DNA from 3 places in the Peribacillus sp. B2I2 genome. Region 1 is predicted to be linked to each of the others. Evidence: riboswitches for the same ligand, from Rfam matches in the RefSeq annotation. Region 1 holds a riboswitch; each other region holds the start of a gene.
The links. Region 1 has a riboswitch for thiamine pyrophosphate ahead of tenA (thiaminase II). Riboswitches for the same ligand answer to the same signal wherever they lie in the genome.
Positions count from the first base shown of each region.

Region 2: another riboswitch for thiamine pyrophosphate. It lies ahead of thiC (phosphomethylpyrimidine synthase ThiC); the one in region 1 lies ahead of tenA (thiaminase II).
Region 3: another riboswitch for thiamine pyrophosphate. It lies ahead of thiT (energy-coupled thiamine transporter ThiT); the one in region 1 lies ahead of tenA (thiaminase II).

Region 1 is NZ_JBGCCB010000001.1:2,358,022-2,362,793, forward strand. It holds gene menB (1,4-dihydroxy-2-naphthoyl-CoA synthase) at 1-318, shown strand, start outside; gene ABIE66_RS11810 (AMP-binding protein) at 337-1,974, shown strand; gene ABIE66_RS11815 (SDR family NAD(P)-dependent oxidoreductase) at 2,026-2,772, shown strand; TPP riboswitch at 2,908-3,036, shown strand; gene tenA (thiaminase II) at 3,173-3,856, shown strand; gene ABIE66_RS11825 (ECF transporter S component) at 3,870-4,454, shown strand; gene ABIE66_RS11830 (ABC transporter ATP-binding protein) at 4,467-4,772, shown strand, end outside.
Region 2 is NZ_JBGCCB010000001.1:815,939-820,710, reverse strand. It holds gene thiC (phosphomethylpyrimidine synthase ThiC) at 239-2,020, opposite strand; TPP riboswitch at 2,154-2,268, opposite strand; gene ABIE66_RS04180 (HAD family hydrolase) at 2,380-3,162, opposite strand; gene ABIE66_RS04175 (histidine phosphatase family protein) at 3,346-3,879, opposite strand; gene ABIE66_RS04170 (hypothetical protein) at 4,282-4,734, opposite strand.
Region 3 is NZ_JBGCCB010000001.1:1,107,182-1,111,953, forward strand. It holds gene ABIE66_RS05590 (histidine kinase N-terminal domain-containing protein) at 1-221, opposite strand, end outside; gene ABIE66_RS05595 (cation diffusion facilitator family transporter) at 468-1,346, opposite strand; TPP riboswitch at 1,600-1,702, shown strand; gene thiT (energy-coupled thiamine transporter ThiT) at 1,807-2,385, shown strand; gene ABIE66_RS05605 (universal stress protein) at 2,466-2,987, opposite strand; gene ABIE66_RS05610 (transglycosylase domain-containing protein) at 3,324-4,772, shown strand, end outside.

The sequences.
Region 1 (4,772 bases):
AAAGCAAGGGAAATCTGGTATTTGTGTGAACAATATTCTGCACAAGAAGCAAAGGAAATGGGACTTGTGAACAAAATCGTTGCCCCAGAACAACTGCACGAGGCAGCAGAAGAATGGGCAAGAAAGATCCTTGATAAGAGTCCTACTGCGCTAAAAATGCTTAAATATTCCTTTAATGCAGATAGTGCAAACATTCAAGGGATTTCTCAGCTATCGATGGGCAGTTTAGCGATGTTTTACAATACACAAGAATCGGAAGAAGGAAAAAATGCCTTCCTGGAAAAGAGGCCTGTAGATTTTAAAAAATTCAGAGGTTGATGAGGGGGATGGAAACTGGTGAAATTGGAGACGATTTTGACTCAGGAATATGTGGGGAAATATCAAGGCGTTTGGCCAAACCGAACGATCTTGGATTATTTGAATGATGCTATAGTGAAGCATCCAGATAAGATAGCGATTATCGATAAAAAAAGTAGTTTTACTTACAAGCAGCTTGGTAAGTTGGTCGATCGAATCGCTTTGGGTCTCTTGCATATAGGATTGGGTAAAGGGGATGTTGTCTCTTTTCAACTGCCTAACTGGAATGAATTTATAATCTTACACTATGCTGTTACAAGAATCGGTGCCATTAGCAATCCCTTGATACCGATTTATCGAGATAGGGAAATTGGCTATATGGTTGGGATGGCAGAATCAAAAATGATTGTTGTACCAGATTATTTCCGTGGGTTTTATTACCCTGACATGATTGAGAGACTAAGCCATCAATGGCCATCAATGAAACATATATATGTGATTGGGGACAAGGCGCCGAAGGGGATGAAACTGTTCTCCTCACTATTTGAGGAACCTTGGGAAGACCGGATGGATTCATCCATTTTGGATGAAATCACACATGACCCCAATGATGTGACTGAAATTATCTTTACCTCGGGAACCACTGGAAGTCCAAAAGGAGTAATGCATACACATAATACTCTTTGTATATCAACGGATTATTGGATTGACCACTTACATTTAACCTCCGATGACGTTCATTTCATGGCGTCAACGTTCGCTCATCAAACAGGTTTTGGTTATGGAGTTAGGCTCCCTACTCATATTGGAGGTACAGGAGTCTATCAAGACATTTGGAATCCGAGAGAGTTTATTGAATGGGTTGAGAAGGAAAAGATAACGTTTACGGCGGGAGCTACTCCTTTTCTGCAAGATACGATTCAAATGGAAGGGATAGAAAGTTATGACCTCAATTCGCTACGAGTCTTCGTAGCTCTAGGTGCCCCGATTCCCAGGCATTTAGTAAAGGAAGCCGTGGAAAAAGTACCGTTCAAGATATTGTCAGGATGGGGACAAACGGAAGATGGCTTGGTAACCTTGACGAGACTTGAGGATCTAGAAGAAAAACTGACGAATACCGACGGAATTCCCTTTCCGGGGATGGAGCTAAAAGTAGTGGATCTTGAAGGGGAGCTCTGTGCTCCGAATATAGAAGGTTCTTTATTAGTAAGGGGTCCGGCTCTTTTTGTCGGCTATTTTAAACGGATCGATGATACTTTAGCTGAGTATAGTGACGGATGGTTCATTACCGGTGATCGAGCATTTATTGATGAAGATGGATATATCCGGATTTCTGGAAGAAACAAAGACATAATCATACGTGGCGGCGAAAATATTCCAGTTGCTTATGTAGAAAATGTATTGTATGAACACCCGGATATTTCTAGCGCTCAGGTTATCGCTGTTCCAGATTCTCGTCTTCAGGAAAAAGCATGTGCATGTATCAGCATGAAAATGGGAAAGAGCCCGATTACGATGGATTCCATGCAGGAATTTCTCTCGGAAAAGGGTTTGGCCAAACAATATTGGCCTGAATTTCTTGAAATAATGGATGACTTTCCTCGTACGGCAAGCGGGAAAATCCAGAAATTCCGGCTCCGGGAAATGATAAATGAAAAGATAATAGACAATATATAAGCAGCTTAAATAAATCCATATTGACTAAATGGTGAAAGTGGAGGGAATATGATGAATAAAAGAATGGCATTTATCACAGGTGCCGGGAGCGGAATTGGCAGAGAGATTGCAAAAAAATTGGCTTCTCGCAATTTTAACATCATCGTGGCTGATATAAATCTTAAAAATGCAGAGGAAACGGTTTCTATAATCGAAAAGTCGGGTTTTGAAGCCAGAGCGGTCTATTGTGATGTAACGAAATTAGAAAGTGTTAAAAAAGCCGTTGAAGAATCAGTGAACCATTATCAAAGAATAGATATATTGGTTAATAATGCAGGCTGGGATAAGGTGGAACCTTTTTTAAAAAGTGATCCAAGCACTTGGAAAAGGATTATCGATATTAATTTACTTGGGCAGATCCATACTTGCAAGGAAATTTTACCTCTTATGATTGAAAATGGTTACGGCAAGGTAGTAAATATTGCATCAGATGCAGCTAGGGTCGGATCAAGTGGAGAGGCAGTTTATTCGGCTGCTAAGGGAGGGGTGATTGCCTTCACAAAAACGATAGCAAGAGAAATGGCACGTCACAAACTCAACATCAATTGTGTTGCACCAGGCCCTGCTGATACTCCTTTATTTCAAGAAATAGGCTCTTATAATGTTGGTATAGCAAGCGCCTTGGAAAAAGCTATTCCATTCCGTCGGCTAGCTCAACCCGAGGACATTGCCAGTGCTGTTGCCTATTTCGTTTCGGAAGATGCAGGGTATATTACGGGGCAAACTCTTTCCGTAAATGGTGGATTAACAATGGTTTAATTGATCGTGGTTAGGTGAGTATGCAAGATTGAAAGGCTAGTAATCCTAAAGCAATATAGCTTGAAAACTTTTTCTAATCGTTTGACAATTGGATTTATCGTGTTAATATAAAGGCAAATGAATTATATATACAATTTGTACCACTAGGGGTGCTTTATAGGTGAAATTTGGTTTTACCTGAGAAGCTGAGATTAAAGTATGACTTTAAGACCCTTAGAACCTGATCTGGTTTATACCAGCGTAGGGAAGTGGGGTCTGGGACAATACGTTTCTGTATTATTTCAAGTAAAACCACTTTCTTTACGTTAAAGAAAGTGGTTTTTTATTTGCAAAAAAAGAGGTGATTTAAGGTTTTTATCCCGTATCATTCATTGAAAAATAGAATTTGGAGGTAATGGACATGAAGTTTTCAGAGGAAATCCGCCAGGAAGTTGATCATATTTGGGAAGCTAGTTTTAATCACCCGTTTGTTGCAGGAATTGGAGATGGCACATTGCCATTAGAGTGTTTTCGTTTTTATGTCATGCAAGATGCCTATTATTTATCTCATTTTGCTAGAGTTCAAGCTTTAGGAGCAGTAAAGGCAACAGACTTACATACAACAAGCAGGCTTGCCGGCCACGCACAAGGAACATATGAAGCGGAGTTGAAGCTTCATGAAAATTTTTCTGAGAGATTAGGCATCACAAAAGAAGAAAGGGAAAATTTCAAACCCGCCCCGACTGCTTATGCTTATACTTCCCATATGTATCGTGCGGCTTATTCTGGACATTTAGGGGATGTTATTGCAGCTATCTTGCCATGTTACTGGCTGTATTATGAAATTGGCGAAAAGCTGCAAGGGTGTGAACCGGAAGAGCCGATTTATCAAGAATGGATAGCGGCTTACGGAGGAGAGTGGTTCCGCTCTTTGGTGGAAGAACAAATTGCGAGGCTTGATGAGATTGCTGAAAAAGTAACAGATGAAGATAAGGAAAGAATGAAGGAACATTTTATCCTTAGCAGCCAATATGAATACTCATTTTGGGAAATGGCTTATCGCTTAGAGACATGGCCTGTTCATAAGGAAATACTGGAAGTATAAAGGAGAATGAAACATGAAAAAAGGATTGAAATTAACGGATATATTAGTCACTATCGTGATTGCCGTAGCATTTGGAATCGTTTATATCCTTTGGGGTTCGATATATTATTCCGTTAAACCATTAGGATTACATCTAGATCAACTTATTTATGGAATGTGGTTTATTGCTGGCCCCGTTGCCTTTTTGATTTTACGGAAACCGGGTGTAGCACTTCTGGCAGAGATAGCTGCAGCTTCCGGTGAATTCTTTCTGGGTTCACCATGGGGGCTGACCGTACTCTTATATGGGGTGGTCCAAGGTTTGTTCGCTGAACTGCTGTTCATGGCGTTCAGATATAAAAAATTCAATATGTCGGTGGCCGTTTTAGCTGCGGTGGCTTCCTGCCTGGGATCAGTCATCATGGATTTTGCATACGGGGAAATAGGTGCGCTCTCCCTTTGGAATCTATCGTTATTCATGATTGCGAGGTTCTTGGGTTCCATATTCTTTGCAGGTGTAACAGCTTATTATCTAGTTAAAGTCCTGGAAGCAACAGGAGTAACTAATCTTGTTCGTCCAGTTTCAAGTAAAGATTATGCAGAACTGGACCAAAAGTAGAGGTTGATGGCCATGGAACGAATCGTTCATGTTGAGAAGTTAAGAATGAAATTTCCAGGTGATGAGTCATTGATTTTCAAGGACTTATCCGTCTCATTTGATAAAGGTGAAAAAGTTCTATTGTTGGGACCATCAGGATGTGGTAAGTCGACTCTTTTGCAAGTATTAAGCGGATTGATTCCGAATTCCATCGAAGTTCCGATGAAGGCGGAAGAATTGAAGTGTCCTTCTTCATGGGGATATGTTTTTCAAGACCCTGATAGTCAGTTTTGCATGCCGTTTGCTGATGAGGAAATTGCCTTCGTCCTTGAGAATCTT
Region 2 (4,772 bases), 1.5 Mb from region 1:
TGATTAAGGGATTGATTTCCGTATGAAAGGAAGATTAATGAATCACTACCATTGCAGACTTTCGATTAAGTGGCACTTTGTGCATTCTTGACTATAATCATTTTTTATAAATTCATGATTACAATTCTCCCGAAAAATGTTCAGCTCTCTTTTCAGCTGTTCCAATTGAGTTTCCAACTGTTTCATTTCAACTTTTATCTGGATTACCCGATTCATCGAATTCTCCCTCTCGTCCGAATCATTGATAGATTTTTCCGTCCGTTTTCCTAAATTCATTGGCTTTTTCTTTAAGCCCTTCATCGATTACCGACTCAAAGCCCAGACCCTTTTCTTTCGCCAAATCACGGATGTCCTGTGAGATTCTCATACTACAGAATTTAGGTCCGCACATTGAACAGAAATGGGCTGTTTTGGCACCTTCAGCTGGTAGAGTTTCATCGTGATATTCAACCGCCCTTTCAGGGTCGAGAGAAAGATTGAACTGATCTCTCCAACGAAATTCGAATCTAGCCTTAGAAAGGGCATCATCTCGTTTTTGTGCATGCGGATGGCCTTTTGCAAGGTCAGCTGCGTGGGCTGCAATTTTATAGGTAATGACCCCTACTCGAACATCCTCTTTATTCGGAAGTCCCAGATGCTCTTTCGGTGTCACATAACAAAGCATGGCAGTTCCAAACCATCCAATCATGGCAGCACCAATTGCAGAAGTAATATGATCGTACCCAGGTGCTATATCCGTTGTTAATGGTCCTAGGGTATAGAATGGTGCTTCTTGACACACTTCCAGCTGCTTATCCATATTTTCTTTAATTAAATGCATAGGTACGTGACCGGGTCCCTCAACCATGACTTGAACATCGTGCTTCCATGCAATCTTCGTCAGTTCCCCCAATGTTTCCAATTCAGCAAATTGAGCCTCATCGTTTGCATCTGCAATGGATCCAGGACGGAGGCCGTCGCCTAATGAGAAAGAGACATCATATGCCTTCATGATTTCACAAATCTCTTCAAAGTGAGTATAGAGAAAGCTTTCTTGGTGGTGGGCCAAGCACCATTGTGCCATGATGGAGCCCCCTCGGGAAACAATTCCCGTAACTCGCTTCGCTGTTAAAGGGATATATCGCAAAAGCACACCAGCGTGTATAGTGAAGTAATCGACACCTTGCTCGGCCTGCTCGATTAATGTATCCCTAAAAACTTCCCAATTTAAATCTTCCGCGACTCCATTCACTTTTTCCAATGCTTGATATATCGGAACAGTTCCAACTGGCACAGGCGAATTCCTGATAATCCATTCCCGGGTGGTGTGAATATTCTTTCCGGTGGAAAGATCCATTATATTGTCGGCTCCCCATCGTGTAGCCCAAGTCATTTTCTCCACTTCATCTTCGATCGATGAACTAACAGCTGAGTTTCCGATATTCGCATTTATTTTCACATGAAATTTTCGTCCGATGATCATGGGCTCACTTTCAGGGTGGTTAATATTTGCCGGAATGATCGCCCGTCCGCTAGCTACCTCTTCTCTTACAAACTCAGGGGCAACATTTTCCCTGATCGAAATGAATTCCATTTCTGGGGTAATGATACCTTTACGGGCATAATGGAGCTGGGTTACGTTTTGCCCTTCCATCGCTCGCAATGGTTTTCTTTTCAATCCCGGAAAAATTTCTACTTTGGATTGTGAATCCACTTTTCTATACCCATTATCTTCTGGTTTTATTTCACGTCCTTCATACTCTTCAACGTCTTCCCGTTCCAGGACCCAGTTGCGTCTAATCGGGGCAAGACCTTTATGAATATCAATGGGATATTCTGAATCCGTATAGAAACCGCTTGTGTCATAAACTCGTAAAGGCGGATTCTCCTCTTCGCCGAATGCCCCTGTAGTCGGACTTAGCTTAATTTCACGCATAGGTACTTTAATATCAGGTCTAGATCCCTCAACATACACTTTTTTACTCCCAGCAAAACTGGACATAATTGAAACGTTCATGTCATTTACTGAATTACTCATGATTTCATTTCTCCTTTTTAAGTTCATTTAAAAAGGACAAAATCCAATCCATTTCGCACGAAAAAGCCAGGTCTCATATTTAAGACCCGGCTAACGTTAGTATGACTACAGAAATGACCAATTGAAATGGTCATTGTTTAGTAGATTCTAACTTCCCCACGCTGGTATGAACCAGATCAGGTCCTGAGGGTTAAGAAGCTTAAGCGCTTCTCTCTCAGCCCAACTTTTATTGGACACCCCTAGTCTAAATAATTTAATTGATTACAGGGTAACTATATATCACCCTTTTCACTCTGTAAATAATTTAAAAGACCTAATATTTTATTTCAACCTCTCCAAAATTCGTTACTTGAAGAGTAATTTTACAGGCTCTCAAGGATTGGGAAAAGCTCCTCTAAATGCTTGATTTCATAGGTTGGAAGCACTTCATTCCGTTCCTTATCATGGCGATTTATCCAAACCGACTTTATGCCTACCCGTGACGCTCCAAGGATATCCGTCATTAAATTATCGCCGACCATCAATACTTCATCCTTATCAAGCTCCATGATTTCCAAAGCATGCTCAAAAATGGAGGCATCCGGTTTACCTCTTCCAAACGCACCAGAAATGACGATTTGGTCGAAATAAGGAACTAGTTCAGGCGTAATTTCAAGTTTGGTGTTTTGCAGTTCAGGAGACCCGTTCGTAAGCAATAGCAATTTGTACTTCCCTTTTAATTCATCTAACACACGAAATGATTCTTCATAGATAAATGGCTTTTTGCGTCTCTCGGCCGGGAAACGTTCTGCCAGTTCAAGCCCAAATTCCGGGTCATCGATCCCTAATGCCTTCAAGCCTCCCGTCCACGCTTCTTTCCGATAAGCCGGTGCAATCCCGGCCATCTTCCGGAATTCATCATGATCATCCTGAAAATTTCCCCATAGCCCCTCAAATGGGTTGATACCGATCATTTGAGTAAATGCATATGTATCGTAAGAAGAATAAAGCTCACGCGCTTCCTTCCGCACAGCTTCTTCAAACTCGTCGACATTCAAATCATACTTCTCCTTAGCCACTTCGCATGTAGCCACAAAAGCCTCTTTTACACTTTTCTGATCCCATAGTAATGTATCATCTAAATCAAAAAAAACTGCCTTCACCAAAATGTCCACCCTCTTTCCCTATTATTGAAATCGTAAAAATTACACTATTACAATAATAAACCACAACCAATGGAAAAAGAATAATTATTCAGAAAATCCCTGCATCTTTCTTAAAATCAGCAAAATGTACGATGAACATCATACTTACCTTCTCTGATGGAAAACCCTATATTTCTTCACTTATCATCTTTCGAATACATACAGCTTTCCATTACTTGCAATCTTGAATTTTGGACCGGTGAACCCCCGTCGGATCAGCTCTTTTCTCATATATATCATGAGGGCGGCATGACTCACGATCAGAACATCCCTATCCCCCTTTGTAAAGATTTCATCCAATACCTTATTGATTCTTTGTTCAGCGATCTTAATTTCCGCCCTTGTCTGCCTGTTGAACATCGAGCAGCATCGAATCCAGATGGCCCATAGGATGAACGGCAGCTTCACTTTTCCTTTAAGAGGGGGAGAAGGTATTTCCCGCAGCTCCTCCATTCGATGAACCTTACCTGGATAGATATGTTCCGCTGTCTTGACAGCTCTCGACATATCACTGCAATAACATTCCTGCCATTCCTCCATGCCAAATAAAGTCGTTCCATAAATAATATCCGCTGCATCATAGTCCTCAAACCATTGCTTCATATCATCCGCCGTCACAGATTTCCCAGTAGGAAATTCATGTGCCACCTTAAAATGCCGTACCAAACCAATTTTCATATATTCTCCTTTTTATCTTTTTAAATATAAGTTTCTTTTTGGCTTTTCAATAGTTATGTAAAATTATACAAAAACAGGTATATGAAAACCATTAAAAACCTTACTGAATTGCACTTGCGAGTATGTGTTTTATACAATCTTACAGATTGGGTCACTGCTGAAAATGGTCCTGCAGAAGTGGTCCCGTCACATGCTATAACCAAGCGTTTACCCCTATGCTTTTTTAATACCCTTTCTTCACTTTAACCAACAAACGTAAAAATACAAGAAACGACTTTCCCTTACGAGTTCATGGAAGATGTTACAGGAGTAATAGCAATTATTAAAGGGAAAAATTTCATGGCCAGACTCTATCTGAAATTATCAAAAAAAGAGAAAGCATTTTGCCTTCTCCACATGTCGTTACCCTATGAATTGAAGTTCTGTTATCGTACATCTCTTCCTGAATTTATATTTCCCGCTCAAATCACTGAATTGATAATCATTGAGGGATTTTCCCAATTGTTCCTTTAGCTTATCCACAGTGATGGATTCCTCCACTGTCTCTTTCCAATTTTCATTTCCGATTAACTCATCGAATGGTATGGTAGTCAGGACTTCATCATAAATCTGGATGCTTTGATCGATGCCGAAGCTGCCATAGATACTGCCATTTTCTTCAGCAAAGATATGCTCCGATTCAAGTTCTTCCACCAATACTTCTAGATATTCCTTTGACTTAACAGGCTTGATGGCAATCTCTGCTTCCGCCTTTACAGGTCCCAATCTCTTATCTATGATCTCTATTGTCATTTTAACGTAAACGGGCGGATACCCAAACCCTTCACAAAGTTCCGCTGCCGAATTATATACCATCTGAACATCCTCCTTTTGTCACTATCATTATATAATAT
Region 3 (4,772 bases), 1.3 Mb from region 1:
TCAGACGCAATTTTTCCCCCTACGACCTTCAGTACATCGTCTATGTCAGTATCCGATTTTCCAAGCTGATCCATTAGCAGATTAAAGATATTTTCCACTTCTCCTTTAAAATATCCCATATATCCGTCCGGTAAATGCAGCAACTCATCTTTCCATTTGGATATGATACTGCTTTTTTGAGAAGATAAAAAGTGAATGGTCATTTCTCGATTAGATACCATTTTGCCCTCCATACTGTAGGAAAATGAATTTACTTTTGACCCAGAAATTAATGTATTAGAAAAAAATTACAAAATATTAAAATAATTACATCTCGCTTTTATGATAACAGATTAGAGTTCTTTTAACATGTGTCAATTGGATAAATATTCGTCAATCAATCGATAAATACCTTTTTTTGACACAGTTTTATTACAGTGATTACATGAATTAATAATAAAAAAAGGTATCCGTAAAGTTAATGACGGTTACCTTTTTTTATGAAATGCATATGGTTCGATATGAACGATCACATGCTGGATATTATATTCCTTCAAAAGATTCTCTTCGATTTTAACCGTAATATCGTGACCTTGGATGACGGTCAAAAGAGGGTTAACATGAACGGTAGTTTCGAGCAGGATTTCACTTCCGTGCATACGGGCCTTAATTTCACTCATGTCTTTTACACCTTCTGTCAATATAATGGTTTGACCGATCTTTTGCAGGAGCTGCTCGTCGAAACCATCGGTTAAAGAGATGGAGGCATCCCGAAAGATATCCCAGGCCGTTTTGCATATGATGACCCCCACGACTGCTGCAGCTATTGCATCAAGCCAAGGGATTCCCATCTTAGTACCGATGATTCCAATGAAAGCACCAACACTGACAAGGGCATCGGAACGATTATCCTGTGCAACGGCGTAGATGGAAGAGCTGTTGATCTTTTTACTTAATGCTAAGTTATAACGGTAGATTCCGTACATGAAGATTGCAGAGAATAGGGCGACATAACCGGTAAGCATATTGGGAACGGTTGTTGAATCTTGCTGGAAGAAGGATTCTACAGCACTGAATACAACCTGCAGGCCTACGGTGATCATAATGAAGGCAGCTACCAACGAGGCTACGGTTTCCGCCCGTAAATGTCCATATGAATGATTATCATCTGGAGGTCTCTTCGAAATTTTCAAACCAATCAATACGGCTATGGAAGCGATGATATCGGTCGTATTATTTAAACCATCTGCCCAAAGTCCTTTAGAATCACCGAAATAACCAAATGACAATTTAAGGGCAGACAAGAATATGTAAGCGGCAATGCTTATGTAGGCGCCTTTTTCAGCTGAAATCGAATGTTTATCCATGTCCATTCCCTCCCCTATGTAAATTAGGTTTAATAAAGATAACAAAACAAACCTTAGTGAGTCTATAGAAAAATTGTCGTATTTAGCCATCTAACTTGTTTAATTGCAGGTGTATTGAAGGTATGTAAAGAAGTTGGTTATAAGAAAGAATATCGCCATAAAATGGGAATGACAAGTTGTTGACATATACAGTTTCTTTAGTTGTCAATTAAAGAAACTAGTAGTATATTCTAACCGAGGATCGAAAAATAAATACTTCCACAAGGGGAGCCAAAAAGGCTGAGAGTGAACGGTTGAGTTCAGACCCTATGAACCTGATAGTTAGCACTAGCGTAGGGATGTGGTTTTGGATACAAGCAATACTGGGCATCCATTACCGCCCCGGTGTTGCTTTTTTTGCGCAAAATTGGCAGGGGGAACTCATGGACATTTTTTCATTTTTGGAGAAAGGAGTGGCTTGATGAAAAATAAAACGTTATTCATGACAGAGGTCGCCATTTTTGCATCATTGGCTTTATTACTGGATATGGTCTCTGGATTCATTTTTTCAAGAATCTGGCCTCAAGGGGGTTCGATTTCAATAGCCATGGTACCTATTTTTCTGATGGCATATCGTTGGGGCATAAAAGGTGGGATGTTAGCCGGATTGTTACTTGGACTATTGCAGATTGTCAGTGGTACAGCATGGATCGGAACACCGATCCAAGGCTTCATTGATTATTATCTTGCCTTTATGGTTGTCGGGATATCCGGTGTATTCATGAACAAGTTTGTAAACAGCTATAAAGAGGAAAAGCGTTCCAAAGCGAAATTATACGGGATTGGCGGCATGTTTTTGGGAAGTTTCCTGAGGTTTCTATGTCATTTCACTTCTGGAATCGTGTTTTTTGGATCTGCAGCACCAAAAGGACAGCCAGTAGCGGTTTATTCATTCATTTATAATGGGACTTATATGCTGATCAGTTTTATTTTATCGGCCATTGTGGTGATGATGTTATATTCGGCAGCTTCAAATGTATTACTGAAAAAAGCCTATTAACAAAAAAGCCGGATTCTACAAGAATCCGGCTTTTTTCGGAGAATGATCAAACGATACGTACAGGGCGAACTGGCTCAATCTCATTTTGCAATGAATACCGAACAGGGTGCGTTTTTCGCAATTGAACTACTTGTACTTCCAAGAAAGAATTTTTCCAAACCGCTTTTAGAGCTATTGCCGACGACGATGAGGTCGGCCGCAGTTCTTTCTGCATATTCACATATGCTATCTGGCGCATGTCCTTCCAATATCTCGAATTTCCCCTTGACTTGACATTCACTTAGCAATCTCAACGTATTACTTTCTGCGTTCCGAACACTATTCTCGACGGGGGAAGGGGTGTCAATTACCTTTTGTTCTCGCTGTTCAACTTCAACGACGGGATGTGTCTGGACGGGATCGACATAAAATCCTGCAGCGGGTACAAATCCAGGAGCTGTGACGTTTCCCATGATACTCTGTTCAACCTTATCACTTAGGACATGGACTACGGTCAGCTCAGCTTCAGGAAAGGCCTGTTTGATTGTTGCTCCATATTCCACGGCCCGTGTACTCTCTTCATTTCCATCAAAAGCGACGACAATATTTTTTATGTCTTTCATAATTTCACTCTCCCATTTATAAGTCTTTAAAGTGTTATACCCACTTTTAAATGGCTTCACGCCTTTAATTGGTATATAGATCGCCAATTACGGGGAAAGGATAGATACGGGCATTGTTAAAATGGTAGGATGAAATCCTGGTCCTTCAATTAGTTGGCGTGCTTTATTTTTCATTCGGAAGGAATATCATCAGCAAGGAAGCCGGTACACGAGTATAGTGCTAAAAGAAAAGGCGACTGAACTGTGGCCTTTTAGTCAATCGACGAGTTTTCTTTAATAAAAAGGGTAAAATATTTTTAATGAAACATGTCGCAGATGGGAAAATGGGGGTACAAAATGAGAGGGTTAGTGAAATTAGTTCTAATTATAATATTGGCGATTGTGGTTTTAGGCGCCGGTTCACTCTTGTATTTCAGGCAGGGTGCAGATATAAGCCATCTTGAAAATAATCTTCAGCAACCGACAGGAATCTATGATCTGGATGGGAATCTTGCCAGTACGATCACGGCAAATAAATCCGAAGGTGTTGCGATAGATGAAATACCGGAACATATGAAACAAGCGGTGGTTTCCATTGAGGATCACCGTTTTTATAAACATCACGGTATAGATTATCAAGGGATCTTGCGAGCCTTGGTTAAAAATGCGAAGGCTGGAAGTGTTGTTGAAGGCGGGAGCACGCTCACCCAGCAGCTTGTGAAAATCACGATGCTGGAATCGGATCGAACATTGAAGAGGAAGATAGGAGAGTTTTTTCTAGCCCAGGAAGTTGAAAATCAATATACGAAAGATGAAATTCTGGAAATGTATTTGAATCAAGTTTATTTTGGCCATGGGGCATGGGGAATCAAAAAAGCTGCAAATATTTATTTTTCCAAAGAGGTCTCTGAATTGACCGTTGCCGAGGGAGCTTTGCTGGCGGGTGTCATTAATCTACCATCCAAACTTGATCCATATAAGAATTTGGACGGAGCATTGAAGCGGCGTGATTTGGTTCTTTCCAGAATGGCGGAACATGGTTATTTGACGAAAGATGAAGAAGCAGCCGCAAAAAAAGATTCGGTGACACTTCTTATGGGGGAGAAGGAAACCGATCCATTAAGAGGTAAGTATCCTTATTATGTTGATCATGTTTTATCGGAAGCATCGAGTAAATATGGAATTAAGCTTGAGGAACTGCTTTCAAAGGGCTATAAAATTTACACTACACTGGATCAATCCATGCAGCAGGCTACAGAATCCGTGTATGCGAATGAAGCCAATTTTCCAGTTGGAACGAGTACAGAGGAAATGGTTCAAAGTGGGTCAGTCCTCCTTGATCCTGAAACGGGCGGCATAAAGGCACTAGTCGGTGGGAGAGGTGAGCATCAATTCATGGGATATAACCGGGCAACCCAGCTGTCAAGATCTCCGGGTTCATCCATTAAACCACTTGTCGTTTACACTCCAGCGGTTGAGGAGGGATACGATATCACTGACCCTTTAAAGGATGAAAAAATGAGCTTCGGTGAATATGAGCCAACAAACCTGAGCGGTGAATACAAAGGAGAAGTACCCATGTATGAAGCGGTGATGAATTCCTTGAATGTACCAACGGTTTGGCTATTGAATGAGATTGGCATAGATAAGGGGCTGGATTCACTTGAGCGGTTTGGGATTCCGTATGACAAGGATGATCGAAATCTGTCGCTAGCTCTAGGAGGGATGAGGAAAGGTGTGTCCCCGCTGCAGATGGCAGGAGCCTTTTCAGCATTTGCCAACGATGGGGAAAGGGAGGAAACTCAT